Regions from separate parts of the Kitasatospora sp. NPDC057015 genome, predicted to be linked through region 2. Evidence: riboswitches for the same ligand, from Rfam matches in the RefSeq annotation. Region 2 holds a riboswitch; each other region holds the start of a gene.
What was found. A riboswitch is a leader RNA that binds a small molecule or an ion and turns the genes downstream of it on or off. The one in region 2 is predicted to bind thiamine pyrophosphate.
Positions count from the first base shown of each region.

Region 1: linked by a shared signal. The riboswitch ahead of ACFTWP_RS06110 (purine-cytosine permease family protein) and the one ahead of thiC (phosphomethylpyrimidine synthase ThiC) in region 2 are both predicted to bind thiamine pyrophosphate.
Region 3: linked by a shared signal. The riboswitch ahead of thiO (glycine oxidase ThiO) and the one ahead of thiC (phosphomethylpyrimidine synthase ThiC) in region 2 are both predicted to bind thiamine pyrophosphate.

Region 1 covers NZ_JBHUSG010000004.1:279,671-286,186, forward strand. Annotated here, with positions in the region: gene ACFTWP_RS06090 (peptidoglycan-binding protein) at 1-538, opposite strand, end outside; gene ACFTWP_RS06095 (HAD family hydrolase) at 825-1,487, shown strand; tRNA gene ACFTWP_RS06100 (tRNA-Ser) at 1,682-1,769, opposite strand; gene ACFTWP_RS06105 (S1C family serine protease) at 1,867-3,603, opposite strand; TPP riboswitch at 3,927-4,076, shown strand; gene ACFTWP_RS06110 (purine-cytosine permease family protein) at 4,159-5,523, shown strand; gene ACFTWP_RS06115 (glycerophosphodiester phosphodiesterase family protein) at 5,659-6,483, shown strand.
Region 2 covers NZ_JBHUSG010000007.1:67,593-74,108, forward strand. Annotated here, with positions in the region: gene ACFTWP_RS09185 (3-oxoacyl-ACP synthase III family protein) at 1-755, opposite strand, end outside; gene ACFTWP_RS09190 (flotillin family protein) at 929-2,437, opposite strand; gene ACFTWP_RS09195 (hypothetical protein) at 2,580-2,780, opposite strand; TPP riboswitch at 2,895-3,029, shown strand; gene thiC (phosphomethylpyrimidine synthase ThiC) at 3,025-4,863, shown strand; gene ACFTWP_RS09205 (Bro-N domain-containing protein) at 4,969-5,874, opposite strand; gene ACFTWP_RS09210 (helix-turn-helix domain-containing protein) at 6,015-6,516, opposite strand, start outside.
Region 3 covers NZ_JBHUSG010000060.1:49,843-56,358, reverse strand. Annotated here, with positions in the region: gene thiE (thiamine phosphate synthase) at 1-605, opposite strand, end outside; gene ACFTWP_RS36475 (Rv2175c family DNA-binding protein) at 605-970, opposite strand; gene ACFTWP_RS36470 (NAD(P)/FAD-dependent oxidoreductase) at 1,078-2,271, opposite strand; TPP riboswitch at 2,392-2,505, shown strand; gene thiO (glycine oxidase ThiO) at 2,499-3,695, shown strand; gene thiS (sulfur carrier protein ThiS) at 3,692-3,901, shown strand; gene ACFTWP_RS36455 (thiazole synthase) at 3,907-4,725, shown strand; gene pknB (Stk1 family PASTA domain-containing Ser/Thr kinase) at 4,936-6,516, shown strand, end outside.

The sequences.
Region 1 (6,516 bases), on a different contig from region 2:
GCACGCCGCTGCCGCCCGCCCGCGCGACGATCCCCGGCAGCACCGCCTCCAGGAACTGCCGCACCCGGGCGTCGCCCGGGCAGGCCGTCCCGCCGTCCGACCACTGCGGGAACATCCGGTGGTAGCCGTACCCGGGGTCGTCCCAGGTGCGGCAGACCCGCAGCGGGATGCCGTGCTGCTGGTGCAGCCAGACCCCGAGCTGGATCAGCGTCTCGATCTGCGCGGCGGTCCACGGGTCGGTGTGCTGGAGGTTCGAGGCGGTCTCGACCGAGACCGCGCCGGTGCCGTCCGGGCGGCGGTTGGCGTACATGTTCGCGTCGGCGCGGGTCTGGGTGCCGATGTACTGGGCGATCGCGCCGTCGTACCCGAGGCCGAAGTGGCTCTCCAGGTTGGTGCTGTCCCGCCAGTACTCGAAGATCCGCTGCGGCGTCCACGGCGCCGCAATACTGTGCAGGATCAACTGGGTCGGGACGATGGCCGGTTGGCCGTCGGATTCGGGTTGCAGCTCCATGCGCTCAGCGCCGGGGTACCAGGCCATGAGGTGCCTCCTGGACATACCGAAGATCCCGGAGATGCGTCCGGGGGCGGTGCGGGATCCGTTCGCCCGCGATCCACCAGCGAACGGCAAAAGCGGAACGCAAGCCCTCAGATCGTATTCAAACCACTCGATCGAGTAGGTCGCCGAACCTGGCGTGACCCCTGAGTCGAACATCCGCCCCACCGACCGACGCACACCCGACGAACACCCGCGACCTGCGACAGAACGGGTGGTGACGCCGTGTCGGCCCCGGACGGGAGGCCGGCGCGGGCCTAGGGTCGGCCGCATGCCGAAGCTCGTCCTGATCGACCTCGACCACACCCTGATCGAGCGCAAGGTCCCGGTCGCGGACACCCTGACCCGCTTCTGCGTGGCCCGCGGACTCGACGAGGACGCCACCCGCCGGGTCGCGGCCGCACTGAAGGAGCACACCGGCCCGCGGACCTTCGCCGCCCTGCGCGAACCCCTCGGCCTGGCCGAGAGCGCCGGGGAGCTGTGGGCCGGCTACGTCGCCGCCCTGGCCGCCGACGTCACCCACGAACCCGCCGACCTCACCGGCCTCGACCGGCTCCGCGCGGCCGGCTGGACCGTCGGCATCCTCAGCAACGGCGTCACCGACGTCCAACGCGCCAAGATCGTCTCGGCCGGGATCCACCACCACGTCGACGCCGTCTGTATCTCCGAGGAGGCCGGCGCCCGCAAGCCCGACCCCGAGGTCTTCCGGATCGCCGCCGAACGCTGCGGCCACCCCCTCACCCCCGCCACCTGGATGGTCGGCAACAACCCCGCCACCGACATCACCGGCGCCACCGCCGCCGGCATCCGCTCCCTCTGGATCTCCGCGGGCCACCCCTGGACCGCCGACCAGCCGGCCACCCCGGACCACGCCACCGCCGACGTCGCGGGCGCGGCGGACTACCTGCTGGAGCTGGACGGGCACCGGGCCTGAGCCGGGGGCAGGCCACCGGGCCGACGGCGGCAGCCCCGACGCATCGACCGGTCGTCGGTGCACCCCGGGGACCGTCCCGGTCGACCCCACCGGCCCGGACGAGCCCGGCGACCTCCGGCCCGCTGACGCCGGGCAGACCCGCCGGGGAACGCCGACGGCCCCCGACCGTCATGCGGTCGGGGGCCGTTCTCCGGCGGAGAGCGTGGGATTCGAACCCACGGTGACGGGTCACGCCACGACAGTTTTCAAGACTGTTCCCTTAGGCCGCTCGGGCAGCTCTCCAGGCGGAGGTCAGCCTAACGGTTCCGGCGGGGTTCGGTGCACCCGGTTTGCCGGGCGGGTCGGGGCCGCCGGGGGCGTGGGTGGCCGGGCCGGCGGGTCAGTTGTCGCCGGTGCGCTCGCCCAGGGTGACCTTGGTGGTGCCGGTCTTGCCGTCGCGGACGTACTCCACGTCGACCGTCTCGCCGGGCTTGTGCGTCCAGATCTTGCTGACCAGGGCCGGGCCGTTCTCGATCGGGCTGCCGCCGAGCTTGGTGATGACGTCGCCCGGCTTCAGGCCGGCCTTGTCGGCCGCGCCGCCGGGGGTGACGGCGGGGGTGCCCTGGACGGCGTTGGTCTGGATCTGGGCGCCGTCGCCCTTGTAGTCGTCGTTGCGCAGCACGTCCAGCTTGGCGTACACCGGGCGGCCGGTCTTGATCAGCGTGTCGGCGACCCAGGTGGCCTGGTTGATCGGGATCGCGAACCCGAGGCCGATGCTGCCGGCCCGGCCGCTGCCGGAGGAGTTGGACTGGATCGCCGAGTTGATGCCGATCACGGCGCCGGTGGCGTCGAGCAGCGGGCCGCCGGAGTTGCCGGGGTTGATCGAGGCGTCGGTCTGCAGGGCGTTCATGTACGAGGCCTGCGCGCCGGTCTCGTCGCCGGAGGCGACCGGGCGGTCCTTGGCGCTGACGATGCCGGTCGTGACGGTGGACTCCAGCCCGTAGGGCGCACCGATCGCGATGGTCGCGTCGCCCACGTTGACCTTGTCGGAGTTGCCCACCGGGAGCGGCGTGAGCTTGTCCTTCGGCGGGTTGTCGAGCTTGACCACGGCGACGTCGTAGCCCTCGGCGCGGCCGAGCACCGAGGCGCTGTAGGACGAGCCGTCGGCGAACTTGACGGTCAGTTTGCCGCCGTTCGCGGCCGGGGCGACCACGTGGTTGTTGGTGAGGATGTGGCCCTCGGTGTCGAAGACGAAGCCGGTGCCGGTGCCGGACTCGGTGCTGCTCTGCGCCTTGATGGTGACGGTGCTGGGCAGCGCCTTCTGCGCGATGGCGGCGACCGAGCCGGGGGCGGCCTCGTTCTTCTGGGTGTTCCCGGCCGGGACGGTGGTGCTGCGGTGGTCGTTGGCGGAGCTGACCGTGTCGCCCCGGTCGGTGACCGCGACGCCCACGGCGCCGCCGGCCACACCGGCGACCAGTGCCACGGCGGCGATCAGGGCGATCAGGCCGCCGCGCTTCTTGCGCGGACCGCCGGGCGCCCCGCCCGGGTACTGACCGGGGTACTGGCCCGGGTAGCCGGGGCCGCCGGGCTGGCCGGGGCCGCCGAAGGTGCCGCCGGCGCCCGTGTCCTGGGTGCCCCAGCCGCCGAGCGGCTGGCCGGCGCCGAAGGGGTGGTGGGCGTGCTCCGCCGCAGCGGGGGCGGCGGGCGCGCCGTACGGGTCGCTGCCCGTGCCGGGGGCGGCCGCGTACGGGCCGGCGGCGATCGGGGCCGGCGCGGCGTACGGGTCGGCGACCGGTGCCGGGGTGGCGTACGGGTTGGCCGGCGGCGGCGCGTCCAGGTAGGACGGCGCTGCCGGGACGACCTCGGCCGCCGGGGGCAGCACGGGCGGCGGCGCGTCCAGGTAGGACGGCGCGGCTGCCGGAACGGCGGGGGCGACCGGGGCGACGGCCGCGACCGGCTCGGGCTCGGGCGCGCTCAGCTTGCCGAAGGCCAGCGTCCGCGGGGAGTCCCCGGCGGACGGCGTACCGGCGGCGGGCGGCTGCGCCGGGCTCTCGGGCGCCGGGCCCACCGCCCCGTGACCGCCGGAGGTCTGCTCCTCCTGCGGTCCGGTGGACCCACTCTCGCGCTCGGTGCTCACTGACGACCTCCATAGCTGACAGGACCAAGAACCATAGTTTTTCTCATGGGGGATTCGATTGCCGTAAGGGGCCCTCTGAAGAACTCATAAGAATCCTTAGCCGGACCGAACACGGCACCGAACACGGCACCCCCGTACCGGCCTGCGCACCACCCCGGTGGACCACCCCGACGGTCCACCCGCGGACCGTCCGGTCGACCACCGACCGGACTCCGAGGTCCACCCGCGGGCCGCCGCCGGGCCGCCCCCGGCGTCCCGCGATGCGGACGGCCGGCGGCCCGGGCCTTGGCGTTCCTCCCGGCTCCCGCTAGCCTGTCGCTTCAATCTGAACACGCGGGAGCTTGGACCTCTTCCAGGCTGAGAGTGCGCTGGTCGACCGTACGCCACGGTAGTCGTGGACGGCGGGCGAAGGAGCGCTGACCGCCGGAACCTGTCCGGGTAATGCCGGCGTAGGGAGTATCGGCCATGCCGCCTGCTTCGCCATCCTCTTCTTCGGACGCGTCCGCGTCCACGCAATTCCCCGCACCCGCCGAGGGTCTTCACACGGATGTCGCCGTGCTGGACCGTCCGCAGGCGCCGGGGCGCACCGAGGCGCCGCTCGTCCTCGACACCGAACCGCCGCGCACGCTGTCCTTCAAGGACCAGTTCGCGCTCTGGCTGAACCTGGGCGTCAGCCTGATCGGTTTCAGCACCGCCGCGACCGTGCTGGGCGCACCGGGCTCGGAGCTGTCCTTCACCGCCGCCGTGGTCGCGATCCTCGCCGGCACCGCGATCGGCACCGCCGCGCTCGGCGTCGCCGCCCTGATCGGGGCCAAGACCGGCGCGCCGGCGATGGCCAACCTGCGCGGGCTGTTCGGCACCAGGCTGAGCTACCTGCCGACCGTGCTGAACATCGCGCAGTGCGTCGGCTGGGGCGTCTTCGAACTCACCGTGATCGCCCAGGGCGCCCAGACGGTGGCGGGCACCGAGGGCTACCGCTGGCTGTTCGTGCTGCTGGCCGGCGCCGTGACCACCGTGCTGACGATCTGGCCGCTGGGGTCGATCGCCGTGCTGCGCAAGTACGTCGCCGTCGCGGTGGGCGTGGCGATGGTGTACTTCACCGTCCAGCTGGGCCGCCAGGGCTTCCCCGACCCGGGGGCCGGCAACTGGCACGGGTTCCTCGGCGCGACCGACGCGGTGATCGCGCTGTCGATCTCCTTCGTGCCGCTGGCCGCCGACTACACCCGGCACTCGCGGACGGCGGCCGCCTCGTTCTGGGGCACCTTCTCGGGCTACACCGTCGCCCAGGTCTGGTGCTACGTGCTCGGCCTGATCGCGCTGCTGCAGTCCGGCGGTGACACCGAGAAGATCTTCTCCTCGTTCACCGGGGTCTGGGCCGGCTGGGCCTTCCTGCTGGTCCTGGTGCTGCGCGAGACCGACCAGTCCTTCGCGAACGTGTACTCGACGGCGATGTCGGTGCACAACCTGTTCCCGCGGGTCGACCGGCGGCTGCTGACCGGCGGGATCGGCGTGCTGACCACGGTGCTGGCCCTGCAGATCAAGCAGTTCAGCGACTCGTACTACGCCTTCCTCGGCCTGATCGGCTCGGTCTTCGTGCCGCTGTTCGCGGTGCTCGCGGTGGACTACTTCTTCGGCGCCGGCCGCCGCGGCTGGGACCTCTCCGAGCGGGCGCCGTCGCGCTGGCTGATGCTGCTGCCGTGGGTGCTGGGCTTCGCCGTGTACCAGTTCCTGGCGCCCACCACGGTCGCGGACTGGTGGGTCGGGTTCTGGGGGGACGTCCAGGAGGCGCTGCACTTCACCCCGCAGAGCTGGACCTCGGCCTCGCTGTTCGGGTTCCTGGTGCCCGCGCTGATCACCCTGGCGCTCACCCCGCTGACCCGCGCCGGGCGCGCCGGCGGCGTCCCGGCCACCGGGGCCTGAGGCCCGGCGCCCCGCGCGGCGGCAGCGCGTACCCCCGCCCGCCCGCCCGCACCGTTCACCGCACGGCCGACGGCGGCCCCGCACGTTGGGGCCGCCGTCGCCGTTCCGTCATCCGGGCCGCCTATCGTTGGCCGTGTGACCAGCCCCGACCTGTCCCCCGCCGCCGCCCGCACCGCACAGCCCGTCCAGGTGGTGGCGCACCGCGGCTCCTCCCGGGCCCTGCCCGAGCACACGCTCGCCGCGTACCGGCGCGCGCTCGCCGAGGGCGCGGACGCGTTCGAGTGCGACGTCCGGCTGACGGCGGACGGACGGCTCGTCTGCGTGCACGACCGCCGGATCCAGCGGACCTCGGACGGGCGCGGGGCGGTCTCCGCGATGACCCTGGCGCAGCTGGAGGCGTACGACTTCGGCTCCTGGAAGGGCGCCGCCGGGGTCGGCGACCCGGAGGCCAGGACGGTGCTGCGGCTGGAGAGCCTGCTGGAGCTGGTCGCCGACTGCGGCCGCCGGGTGGACCTGGCGATCGAGACCAAGCACCCGGTCCGGTTCCGGGGCCGGGTGGAGTCGGAACTGCTGAAGGCGCTCGACCGGTACGGGATCTCCGGCCCCGGCACCGGGCCCGGCACCCGGCCGCAGGCGCGGATCATGAGCTTCTCCGCGCTGGCGCTGGGCAGGGTGCGGCGGGCGGCCCCGGAGTTCTCCCGGGTGTTCCTGTTCGACCGGATGCTGCCGCTGCGGCTGCGCCCGGGCGGTTCGCTGCCGGGCGGCGCGACCGTCGCCGGGCCCGGCATCGACCTGGTCCGCGCCCGCCCCGAGCTGGTGCCCGCCCTGCTGCGGGCCGGCCACCAGGTGCACGTCTGGACGGTGGACGAGTCGGCCGACGTCGAGCTGTGCCTGGAACTCGGGGTGTCCGCGATCATCACCAACCGCCCCGCCGAGGTGCTCGCCCAACTGGGCCGCTGACGGTCGCCGCCCGCCCGCGGGCGGGAAGGCGGC
Region 2 (6,516 bases):
CCGAGACCGGTGCGGGCCGCGACCCTGGTCAGGATGTCGCCGCCGATCTTCTCGAAGACGCCGCGCAACTCCGTGCCGCCGCCGCGGAAGTAGCTGTACTCGTCGCCGCGCGGGTGGCGCGAGCCGCCGCCGGGGATGCCGCCGACCGCCCAGTGCTCGGAGGCGGTCTCGGTCTCGATGTCGAGGATCCCGCCGCGCTCCACCGGTTCGACGACCACCGCGGCCCCGGCGTCCCCGAAGGTGTAGCCGGCGAACCCCTCCCGGAAGTCCGCGAGGCCGCCCGGGTCGCGCCGCATGGCCCGGCTGGGCGTCTCGCCGGTCACCACCAGGGCCCGGCGGGCCCGGCCGGCCAGGATCATCGCGCGGGCCAGGTCGATCCCGTTGAGGAAGCTGTTGCAGGCGTTGCCGACGTCCAGGGCGTGCGCCCGGGAGCCGAGTTCGGCCTGGACGAGGTGGGCGGTGGCCGGCTCGCAGACGTCGCGGGTGGCGGAGGCGTAGAGCAGCAGGTCGATGTCGAGGGGGTCGACGCCCCGGGCGTCGAGGGCCCGGCGGGCGGCGCCCAGGGCCAGCGTGGAGGCGTACTCGCCCTCGGCCGCGAAGTGCCGGGTGACGATGCCGGTCGCCTTCTCGAACATCCGCTCCGGCAGCCGGAGTCCGGCGGTCACCTCGTCCTGGAGCTGCTGGGAGGTCAGCCGACGGGAGGGCAGGTACGAGCCGACGGCCGTGATGCCGACCCGCGCTATCGGAAGGTCCATGTCCTCATGTTCCCCTCGGGGCGGCGGCGGTGGCTTGAGTACGGGTACTCAGTTCGGGAGCCCGGACACCGGCGTCGCCCGCCCACCGCAGCGGTGGACGGGCGACGCGGTGGACGGGCGACGCGGTGGACGGGCGACGCGGCCGGGCCCCGGCCGACGTCGACGGATCGACCTCAGGCGTCCTGGACGGGGATCGCCTGGGCCCGCGGGCGGGCCGGTCCGCCCGGCGCGGTCGGGTCGGCGGGCGCCGGGGCGGCGCCGTTCGCCACGGCGGCGGCCGGGCCGGTCACCGCGCCGTTCATCGTCCCCAGCAGCTGGCGGGCCAGGCCGAGGCCGGTGCCGCCCATGGTCAGCGCCTTGGCGAACATCTCGCCCATCCCCTCCGCGCCGTTGAGCAGCACCATGTGCTCGACGTTGCCGAAGGCCTCCGCGCCGGCCCGGACGATCTCCGGCCAGTTCTCGGCCAGTTGCTGCGCGACCACGGCCTCCTGGTTCTCCGCGAGGGCCGCCGCACGGGCCTTGATCGCCTCGGCCTCGGCCAGACCGAGCGCCCGGGCGGCCTCCGCCGCCGCGAGGCCCTTCGCCTCCGCGGAGGCGGCCTCGGCCTGGCCGGTGGCGCGGGTCGCCTCGGCGGAGGCCAGGCCCCTGGCCTTGGTGGCCTCGGCCTCGGCGAGTGCCGCGATCTTCACCCGGTTCGCCTCGGCGCCGGCCTTCAGCTCGGTCTCCTTGGCCTGCGCCTGGGCGGCCGAGATCCGGGCGTCGCGGTCGGCGTCGGCCTTGGTCCGGGTCTCGTACGCACGGGCGTCGGCGGGCTTGCGGACGTCCGCCTGGAGCTGCTGCTCCTTGCGGTGCGCCTCCAGCTCGGCGACCTTGGTCTCCTGGACCACGACCTCCTGGCGGGCGGCGGCCTGGGCGAGCGGTCCGGCCTGCATGGCGCGGGCCGTCGCGGTCTCCATCTCGGCCTGGTAGCCGGCCTGCTGGATGCCGCTGTTGCGGGTCGCCTCGGCCTTGCGGGCGAACGCCTCCTGCTCGGCCTCGGTGGCCTGGCGGTCCGCCTCGGCCTGGGCGATCCGGGCGTCCCGCATGACCCGCGCGGCGTGCGGGGCGGCGAGGTTCTGGATGTACCCGGTCGGGTCGAGGATCTCCTGGATCTGCAGCGAGTCGATGATCAGACCCAGCTTCTCCATCTCCGTGCCGGAGGCCGCCCGGGTCTCCCCGGTGAGCCGCTCGCGGTCGCGGATCATGTCCTCGACGGTCAGCCCGCCGACGATGGAGCGCAGGTGACCGGCGAAGACGTTGTGGACCCGGTGGCCCATCATCTGCTGCTGGTCCAGGAAGCGGCGGGCGGCGTTGGCGATCGACACCGTGTCGTCGCCCACCTTGAAGATCACGACGCCCTTGACGTGCACCGGGATCCCCTGCGAGGTCACGCACTCGACGTCGAGGTCGGCCTCGTTGAGGTCCAGCGACAGCTTGCGGACGACCTGGACGCCCGGGGTCACGAGCGTCCCGCGGCCGGTGACGACCCGGAACCCCAGGCCCTCGCCGACTCCCTCGGCGCGGTGCCTGGACCCGGAGATGATCAGTGCCTCGTTGGGCTCGGCGACCCGCCACATGAGCTTGAACAGCACGATCAGGATGAAGATCGAGGCGACGGCCGCCCCTGCGATGCCGATGAGCATCGGCTGATTCCCCCTTCAGGGCACACCGGTTCCGTGGCTGCGCTCGGTTGTGCAGGGTGGCGCGGAACGCGGTGGCAGCAGGATTCTGCGCCTGTTCCGATCAGTTGGGAAGCAGTTGATGTCCTGATTCTGTATCAGCCGGTCAGGCCGGTGCTACGTACACGGTCCGTGGCGGCTGGTACTCGACCACGACCACCCGGGAGCCGACCGCCAACCGCTCCCCCGGGAACGCCGGATGGGCGAGGAAGGCCTCCGACCCCTGCCGGGCCGGAACGTGGATGATCACCTCGCCGACCAGGCCGTCGCCGACCGTCCCCGTGACCCGTCCCGTGCTGCCGACCACCGCGGCTCCTCTCTCCGTCCGGTCCCAGTCTGCCCGCCGGCCGCTCCGCGGACCCCCTCTGGACCACCGCCGGAGTGCCCGCTACGGTGTTGAGGTCTTGTTGCGGACAAAACCGTCCGTAGACACGGGAGCTCGGAGCACCGGGCTGAGAGGGCGCTGAACGGCACGCACCACGCGTACCGACCGCTGCGTCGACCGCAGGAACCTGGACCGGGTAATGCCGGCGTAGGGAGTAGAAGGTCAGATGACCATGTTCGAAACACCGGAGAAGTCTGTCCGGAATCCGGCGAACGGCACGTCCGGAAGCACCGTCAGCAGCGCGGCCACCGGCTACCCGACCCCCGCGTGGCGCAAGGCCTACCGCGAGGGATCCCGCCCCGACCTGCGGGTTCCCTACCGCGAGGTGGTGCTCACCAACGGCGGGAGCGTCCCGCTGTACGACACCTCCGGCCCGTACACCGACCCCGGCTACGAGCCGGACGTCCGCCGCGGGCTGCCCGCCCTGCGCGACTCCTGGATCCGTCAGCGCGGCGACGTCGAGGAGTACGACGGCCGGGAGGCCCGCCCGGAGGACGACGGGATCAAGCACACCTCGCCGCGCGGCGGGGACCTGCGCAACCTGGACGCCGTCTTCCCCGGCCGCCCGCGCCGCCCGCTGCGCGGCCGCGGCTCCGCCGCCGTCACCCAGCTCGCCTACGCGAAGCGCGGGATCATCACCCCGGAGATGGAGTTCATCGCCCTGCGGGAGGGCATGGAGGCGGAGTACGTCCGCTCCGAGGTGGCCCGCGGCCGCGCGGTGATCCCGCTGAACGTGAACCACCCCGAGGTCGAGCCGGCGATCATCGGCACCAACTTCCTGGTGAAGATCAACGCCAACATCGGCAACTCGGCGGTCACCTCCTCGATCGAGGAGGAGGTGGAGAAGATGACCTGGGCCACCCGCTGGGGCGCCGACACCGTCATGGACCTCTCCACCGGTCGCAACATCCACACCACCCGCGAGTGGATCCTGCGCAACTCCCCCGTCCCGATCGGCACGGTGCCGCTCTACCAGGCGCTGGAGAAGGTCGACGGCAAGGCCGAGGACCTGAGCTGGGAGGTCTACCGCGACACCGTGATCGAGCAGTGCGAGCAGGGCGTCGACTACATGACCGTGCACGCCGGCGTGCTGCTGCGGTACGTGCCGATGACCGCGCGCCGCAAGACCGGCATCGTCTCGCGCGGCGGCTCGATCATGGCGGCCTGGTGCCTGGCGCACCACCGGGAGAACTTCCTCTACACCAACTTCGAGGAGCTCTGCGACATCCTCGCGGGCTACGACGTCACGTTCTCGCTCGGTGACGGCCTGCGCCCCGGCTCCACCGCGGACGCCAACGACGAGGCGCAGTTCTCCGAGCTGCAGACCCTCGGGGAGCTCGGCCGGATCGCCCGCGAGCGCGACGTCCAGGTGATGATCGAGGGCCCCGGGCACGTCGCGATGAACAAGATCAAGGAGAACATGGATCTCCAGAAGGAGATCTGCGACGAGGCGCCGTTCTACACCCTCGGCCCGCTCACCACCGACGTCGCACCCGGCTACGACCACATCACCTCGGGCATCGGCGCCGCGATGATCGCCTGGTGGGGCACCGCGATGCTCTGCTACGTCACGCCCAAGGAGCACCTGGGCCTGCCGAACCGGGACGACGTCAAGACCGGCGTGATCACCTACAAGATCGCCGCGCACGCCGCCGACCTCGCCAAGGGCCACCCCGGCGCCCGCGACTGGGACGACGCCCTCTCCGACGCCCGCTTCGAGTTCCGCTGGGAGGACCAGTTCAACCTGGCCCTCGACCCGGAGACGGCCCGCGCCTTCCACGACGAGACGCTCCCGGCGGAGCCCGCCAAGACGGCCCACTTCTGCTCGATGTGCGGGCCGAAGTTCTGTTCGATGAAGATCAGTCAGAAGATCCGCGACGAACACGGTGACGGGTCCACCGCCGTCGCCTCGGCCCTGGACGGCGAGGCGGAGGCCGGCATGGCCGCGATGTCCGCCGAGTTCGCGGCCAAGGGCAACCGGGTGTACCTGCCGCTGGCGGACTGACGGCACGGCCGAGTCCCGGTCCGCGCCCCGCAGGGGAGGGCGCGGACCGGGGATCGGCGAGCCCGGGGCGCTCCGGCAGTGGGTCGAGCCGCGCCGGACACGGCGCTACAGCACTCCGCGGTCGATGTCCTGCGCCACCAGTTGGCGCATGATCATGAGACCCGGCGGCAGGGCGAGCGGCTGGTAGTGGTGCGTGCAGGGCCAGCCGTGCGAGGCTCCGGCGATGCGGCGGATCACGAAGAGCGTCGAGAGGCGCGGGTCCGCGAGGGTGTTGCCGCTGTACGGTGCCGCCAGCGGTTGCAGCAGCCGGGCGTCCCGGGCGATCGCGAAGAGCTGGTCGCGGCTGAGGTCGGGGCGGTCGAACTCGCAGCCGAGGACCTCGGCCATCGCGCCGAAGGAGACGGCGGCCTCGGGGATCCGCGGATGCCAGAGGGGGGCCGAGGGCTCCCGTTGGGCAGGCACGGCGGGCGGTGCGGCGTCGTGGTCGACCCGAAGGCCGGCGAGGACGCCCGATGCCTGCTCCGGACTCGCCCGGGACAGCGCCTCGGCGATGACGGCGGCGGCGTCCCGGGGGTCGGTCCTGGCCAGGGCGAGGAGGGCCTCCAGGCCGGCTCGCGCGACCGACCTGAAGATCACGGCGGTCTCGGCAGGGAGCTCCGACGCCGGGTTGTCCTCGGCCTGGTAGCGGCCGGTCCGCCTGATCGCGGGGAGCACCTCGTGGGTCACCCAGCGGCGGAACCTCTTGGCATCGGGCTTCCTGGAACGAAGGATCAGTGAGTACAGCCCGGACTCGCTGATGATGGAAAGCTGCTGGTCACCACCAGGGGTGCGCATAGTATGCGCACCCTTTTCGTCGTCGTCGAGCCCGCGTACAGCACTGTGCACGCGGGCGATCTGGAGCACCGCGGCGACATCCGCGGCGACCCACCACGGCTCCCCGTCGACGGTGACCACACGGACCTCGTGGCCCTGGAAGTCGAACTGGGCGAGGGCACTGCTCTGCGTCGTCATGCCCCGTCCAACGATTCACCTGGTCGGCGGATACGGATGCGCAACTTCACTCGTATGCGGTACGACCAGTGACCATCGGCGCATCGACTCGTGCGTTCCGCAGCCGTGTGCCCGGGGTGGCTGCGGCGGCCGGGGGCGCCCTACGAGATCGCCCGCAGCCGGCCGGGGGCCCGGTGGCGGAGCTGGTCGAGGGCCTGGGCGCTCGCGTCGTCGGCCGGGAGGAGGACGACCAGTTGTTGGGCGTCGGCGGTGAGTTCGAGGGTCTCGCGCAGGAGCCGGAGCGCGTGCCCCGACGGGTGGTCGATCCGCAGGACGCCCCGGGCCGGTACCAGGTGGCTGTTCAGCTGGCGGGTGAACTCGGGGCCGGCGGTGGGGGCGAGTTCGGCCGTGAGCCACTCGCTGTTCTCGACGGAGGGGCCGAGCCAGAGGTCGAAGGCCTGCTCGTCCGCGACGTCGTCCCAGTCGGCGAAGAAGGTCCTGGCCCGGGGGTCGGTGAAGACGTAGCGGGTGAGGTTCGGGGTGTCGGCGTCGAGCAGTCCGCCGGCGCCCATCAGCAGTTCGTAGCCGCTGGTGCGGGCGAGGACGTCGCCCAGCCGGTTGGTCAGGACGGCGATCCCCGGTTCCAGCAGGCGCAGGGTCTCC
Region 3 (6,516 bases), on a different contig from region 2:
GTGATCGCACGGACCACCACGATCCGGCGGGCGCCGGCGGCCAGCACCTCGTCGAGGTTGCCCAGGTCGATGCCGCCGATGGCGAACCAGGGGCGGTCCGTCACCTGCTTAGCCGCGTACGAGACCAGGCCCAGGCCGGGCGCGTGCCGACCGGGCTTGGTCGGGGTCGGCCAGACCGGGCCGGTGCAGAAGTAGTCCACCCCGGGTTCGGCGACGGCCGCGTCGACCTCGGACTCGGCGTGGCAGGACCGGCCGATCACCACGTCCTCGCCGAGGATCGCGCGGGCCGCCGCCACCGGCAGGTCGTCCTGCCCGAGGTGCAGCACGTCGGGGCCGGCCGCGTGCGCGACGTCGGCCCGGTCGTTCACCGAGAGCAGCTTGCCGTGGCGGCGGCAGGCGTCGGCGAAGACCTCCAGGTACTCCAGCTCCTGCCGGGCCTCCAGGCCCTTGTCGCGGAGCTGGACGATGTCCACGCCGCCGCCCAGCGCGGCGTCCAGGAACTGCTCCAGGTCGCCCTGCTCGCGGCGGGCGTCGGTGCACAGGTAGAGGCGGGCGTCGGCCAGCTGCGCACGGGCGCCGGCCGCCGCCGTGGTGCCGGCCGCCATCAGATCAGCATCGCCTGGGCGCGGCGCTTCACCTCGGTGCCGCGGTTCTCCTGCAGCGCCTGGATGGGGCTGCCGGGCAGCGACGGGTCCTCGGTGAACAGCCATTCGAGGATCTCCGCGTCGTTGTACCCGCAGTCGCGGAGCACGGTCAGCGTGCCGGACAGGTGCTTGACCAGGCCGGGGCCGTCGATGAAGGCGGCCGGCACCTGCAGCGACTTGTTCGGGCCGCGGCGGACGGCGATCAGGCCGCCGTTCTTGACCAGGTCGCGCACCTCGGTGACGCGGACACCCCACTGCTCCGAGATGTCGGGCAGGTACATCCACTCGGGGACAAGGTCTTCAATCTTCGCTTCGATCTCGCTCACGTCACCAGACTGCCACCTCGCCGGGCCGCCGCGCACCACACGCTCCCGCGCCGGCCCGCCCGGTGACGGAACATGACCGGCCGTGACCTTCCGTGACGGCGCGTTCCTCAGGCGAGGGCGGACTTCAGCGGGACGGCCGGGTCGGCGGCCAGCGCCCGGTCCAGCACGGCGCCGCGTTCCAGCAGGCGCCGGCCCTGGGTGAGGTCCCGGGGGCGGTCGACCGCCAGCAGGGCGCGCAGCTCGCCGCCGCGCAACCAGAGCACCGCCCAGGTCGGGTCGCCCGGCGCCCCGCGCCACAGCAGCTCGTCGCCCTCGGCGTGCCGGCCGGCGTACTGCACCATCCGTCCGAACTGCTCGGACCAGAAGTACGGCACCGGGTCGTACGGGGTGTCCGCCCCCAGCAGCGAGGCGGCCGCGGCCGCACCGGACTGCAGCGCGTGGTCCCAGTGCTGCACGCTGAGCCGGCCGCCGGCCCGGGCCGAGGGGTACGAGACGCAGTCGCCGGCCGCCAGCACGCCCGGCACCGAGGTGCGCAGCCGCTCGTCCACCAGGACGGCGCCGGAGGCGTCCAGCTCCACCGCCGAACCGGCCAGCCAGCCGGTCGCCGGCCGGGCGCCGACCCCGACCACCACCTCGTCGGCGGCCAGCCGGGCGCCGTCCGCCAGCAGCACCTCGTGCGGGCCGACCGAGGCCACCACCGCGCCGCAGCGCAGGTCGACGCCGGCCGCCCGGTACCAGTCGGCCATCGCCCCGCCGACCGCCGCGGGCAGCGCGCCCGGCACCGGGGCGGGACCGGCCTCGACCACGGTGACCTCGCAGCCCAGCGCCCGGGCCACGGTGGCGGTCTCGGCACCGATCCAGCCGGCCCCGACCAGCACGATCCTGGCGCCGGGACGCAGCAGCGCGCGCAGCGCCAGCGCGTCGTCCACGGTGCGCAGCAGGTGCGCGCGGTCGGCACCGGGCAGCGCGGTCGGAGCCGCGCCGGTGGCGATCACCAGGCTCCCGTAGGGCAGTTCGCCCGCGTCGGTGTGCAGCACGCCCGGCTCCAGGCCGGTGGCCCGGCGGCCGGTGACCAGGTCGACGCCGAGCCGGGCGTAGTCGAGGTCGAGGGTGGTGGCGTCGGCCTTGCCGAGCAGTACGTCCTTGGAGAGCGGCGGCCGGTCGTAGGGCGCGTGCGGCTCCTCGCCGAGCAGGGTGACCGGGCCCCGCAGGCCGCCCGCGCGCAGCGCGTTCACGCACTGCGCGCCCGCCAGTCCCGCCCCGACAACGACCACCCGGTCCGTGCTCCGCAGCTCTGCCACGGCGCCACCCTACCGACCGCCCCCGCCGGGGCGTCCACCCTTCGCACGCGCCTTCGGTCCGGAGGGCGGCCGGAGTTATGGTGGGTGCACCTCGACCGGCCGGCGCTCCCGGCGCCGGACGGTCCGTACCACGGGAGCCCGGCGTACCGGGCTGAGAGGCGGGCTGGCACGGCCTGCGACCGTCCGAACCTGATCCGGGTCATTCCGGCGAAGGGAGAGCAGCGACTTTGACACGCTTCAAGAGCGGCGCGAGGACGGACGTCCTGATCGTCGGCGGCGGCATCATCGGCCTCGCGGTGGCCTGGCGGGCCGCCCAGCGCGGCCTGCGGGTGGTCGTGGTCGACCCCGCGCACGGCGGCGGCGCCGCCATGGTGGCGGCCGGCATGCTGGCGCCGGTCACCGAACTGCAGTACGGCGAGGAGCCGCTGCTGAGGCTGGGCATGGCCTCCAACGAGCGGTACGCGGCGTTCGCCGCCGAACTGGAGGAGGCCTCCGGGCTGCCGACCGGGTACCGCGCCTGCGGCACCCTGGCCGTCGCCCTGGACTCCGACGACCGCGAGGAGCTGCGCGAACTCCACGCCTTCCACCGGCGCCTGGGCCTGGACTCGACCTGGCTCACCGGCCGCGAGTGCCGCCGGCTCGAACCGATGCTGGCGCCGGGCGTGCGCGGCGGACTGCACGTCGCCGACGACCACCAGGTGGACGGCCGGCGGCTGGCCGCCGCCCTGGTCGCCGCCTGCGAGCGGGCCGGTGCGGTGCTGCACCGGGCCGAGGTCGCCGAACTGCTGGTCACCGCCGACCGCGCCACCGGCGCCCGGCTGAGCACCGGCGAACGGCTGGACGCCGAGCGGGTGGTGCTCGCCGCCGGCCCGCACAGCCACCTGCTGCCCGGCCTGCCGGCGGGCGTGCTGCCCCCCGTCCGCCCGGTGAAGGGCCAGATCCTGCGGCTGCGGGTGCCCGCGGCCTACCGGCCGTTCCTGTCCCGCAACGTCCGTGCGGTGGTGCGCGGCCAGCACCTGTACCTGGTGCCCCGCGAGGACGGCGAGCTGGTGATCGGCGCGACCAGCGAGGAGCAGGGGTACGACACCACCGTGACCGCCGGCGGCGTGTACGAGCTGCTGCGCGACGCCCACGACCTGGTCCCCGGGATCACCGAGCTCCCCCTGGTGGAGACCTCCGCCGGGCTGCGGCCCGGCTCCCCCGACAACGCGCCGCTGCTCGGCCCGACCGCGCTGCCCGGCCTGGTCGCGGCGACCGGCCACTACCGCAACGGCGTCCTGCTCACGCCGGTGACGGCGGACCTGCTCGCCGACTACCTGGCCACCGGCGTGCTGCCGGACCTGGCCGCGCCGTTCTCCCCCGGCCGGTTCTCCACCGGCCCCACCTCCTTCGAACCCTCCCCTCCCGCAAAGGCCCTGGCATGACCGACATCTCACTCTCCGTCAACGGCGAGCCCCGGCGGGTGCCCGCCGGGAGCACCCTCGCCGAGGTGGTGGCCGGCGTGAGCGGCGCGCCGTCCGGCGTCGCCGCCGCGGTCAACGAGGCCGTGGTGCCCCGCGGCGCCTGGGCCGGGACGGCGCTCGCCGCCGGCGACCGGGTCGAGATCCTCACCGCCGTCCAGGGCGGCTGAGCGCCATGGCCGACCTGCGCCCCGACGAGGAAAAAGACGTCCTGACCATCGCCGGCACCGCCTTCGCCTCCCGCCTGATCATGGGCACCGGCGGGGCGCCGAGCCTGGAGGTCCTGGAGCAGGCGCTGCGGGTCTCGGGCACCGAGCTGACCACGGTGGCGATGCGCCGGGTCAGCACCTCCACCCAGGGCTCGGTGCTGGACGTGCTGACCCGCAACGGCATCCGGGTCCTGCCCAACACCGCGGGCTGCTTCACCGCGGGCGAGGCCGTCCTGACGGCCCGCCTGGCCCGCGAGGCGCTCGGCATCGACTGGGTCAAGCTGGAGGTCATCGCGGACGAGCGGACCCTGCTGCCCGACCCGATCGAACTGCTGGACGCGGCCGAAACCCTGGTCGACGACGGCTTCACCGTGCTGCCGTACACCAACGACGACCCGGTGCTGGCCCGCAAGCTGGAGGACGTGGGCTGCGCGGCGATCATGCCGCTGGGTTCGCCGATCGGCTCCGGACTCGGCATCCGCAACCCGCACAACTTCCAGCTGATCGTGGAGAGCGCGAACGTCCCGGTGATCCTGGACGCCGGCGCGGGCACTGCCTCGGACGTGGCCCTGGCGATGGAACTCGGCTGCGCCGCGGTGATGCTGGCCTCCGCCGTGACCCGCGCCCAGGACCCGGTGCTGATGGCCGAGGCGATGCGGCACGCCGCGGAGGCCGGTCGGCTCGCCCACCGCGCCGGGCGCATCCCCCGCCGCTTCCACGCCGAGGCCTCCTCCGCGATGGCCGGCCGGGCCGACCTCGACCACCGGGAGCGGCCGGCGTTCTGAGCGCCCCGGGCGGCCGGCGCTCCGAGCGGCGGGAGCGGCGGGAGCGGCAGGAGCGGCCGGCCGCGGAGCGCGACGGCGCGGGCGTGATCCGGTGCCGCCCGGCGCGGCCGCCCCGGTGACGGAACTGTCCCAAGCTCGGCACAAGCCGCCCCGGGCGCGGTGTCCGCCCGGGGCCGCCGGCGTGGGCGCCCCTACACTTCCCTGGTGGACATGGCACTGCACGACCCCCTGATCGGTACCCTGCTGGACGGCCGGTACCGGGTCGAGCAGCGCATCGCGACCGGCGGGATGGCCACCGTCTACCGCGGGACGGACACCCGGCTGGACCGGGTGCTGGCGCTCAAGGTGATGCACCCCTCGCTCGCCGGGGACGCCGACTTCACCGGGCGCTTCATCCGCGAGGCGAAGGCCGTGGCCAGGCTCTCGCACCCCAACGTGGTCAACGTCTTCGACCAGGGCGCCGACGGCGGGACGGTCTTCCTCGCCATGGAGTACGTCCCCGGCCGGACCCTGCGCGACGTCCTGCGCGACCGGGGCGCGCTGTCCATCCGGGCCGCCCTGGACATCCTGGAGCCGGTCCTGGCGGCGCTCGGCTCCGCGCACCGGGCCGGGCTCGTGCACCGGGACGTCAAGCCGGAGAACGTGCTGATCACCGACGACGGGCTGGTCAAGGTCGCCGACTTCGGCCTGGTCCGGCTGCTGAACGGCACCGACGGCGCGGTCACCGCCACCACCACGCCGACGGCCGGCGTGCTCGGCACGGTCGCCTACCTGGCGCCCGAGCAGATCCGGCCGGGCACGCCCACCGACCAGCGGGTGGACGTCTACGCGGCGGGCATCGTGCTCTACGAGATGCTCACCGGCGCCCGCCCGTACACCGGCGAGAACCCCGTCCAGGTGATCTACCGGCACCTGCACGAGGACGTCCCCGCGCCCTCCCTGGCCGTCCCCGGCGTCGGGCCCGGGCTGGACGCCATAGTGGCCGCGGCCGCGGCCCGCGATCCCGGCGCACGCCCGTTCGACGCGGTGGAGCTGCTCGCCGCGCTGCAGCGGGTGCGCCGCACCCTGACGCCGGCCGAACTGGACGCCGAGCCGCCCGCCTCCACCCGGCCGACGCCGGCGTACCCGACCACCGAGTCGACCTCGGTCATCCAGCCGGCCGTGCTGCACACCAGCGTGCTGGAGGTGCCCGCGGAGCTGATGGACGAACTGCTGGCCGCGCCGCGCCCGTACGACGAACCGGCCCCCGCCGGCGGGCGGGCGGACCGGCGGACCGGCGGCCCGCGCCGCCGTCGCGGGCCCCGCCTGCCCCGCCGCTCGCGGGCCGCGCTGGTCTGGGGCGCCGTGCTGGTCGTGGTGCTGCTGCTGGTCGGCGGGGCGACGTACGCACTGTCCGGCGCGGTGTACACGACGGTGCCCGGCGTGCTGGGCAAGAGCCGGGCGGAGGCGGTCTCCGTGCTGGACGGGGCCGGGCTCCGCGGCAGTTTCACCGAGGTGTACAGCGAGACCGTCCCGGCCGGCACGGTGGTCGACACCGACCCGGGGGTCGGGCGGCGCACCCGCAAGAGCGACCCGGTGGCGGTGACCGTCTCGCGCGGGCCCAAGCGGATCGCCGTACCCGAGCTCGCCGGCAGGACCCTGGACCAGGCGCGGCAGGCACTGGTCTCCGCGCAGCTGGCACCCGGCACCAGCAGCGAGCGGTACGACGACGCCGTCCCGCAGGGCTCGGTGATCAGCAGCTCGCCGGCGGCCGGCGAGCGGCTGCCGGAGAACACTCCGGTGTCGCTGGTG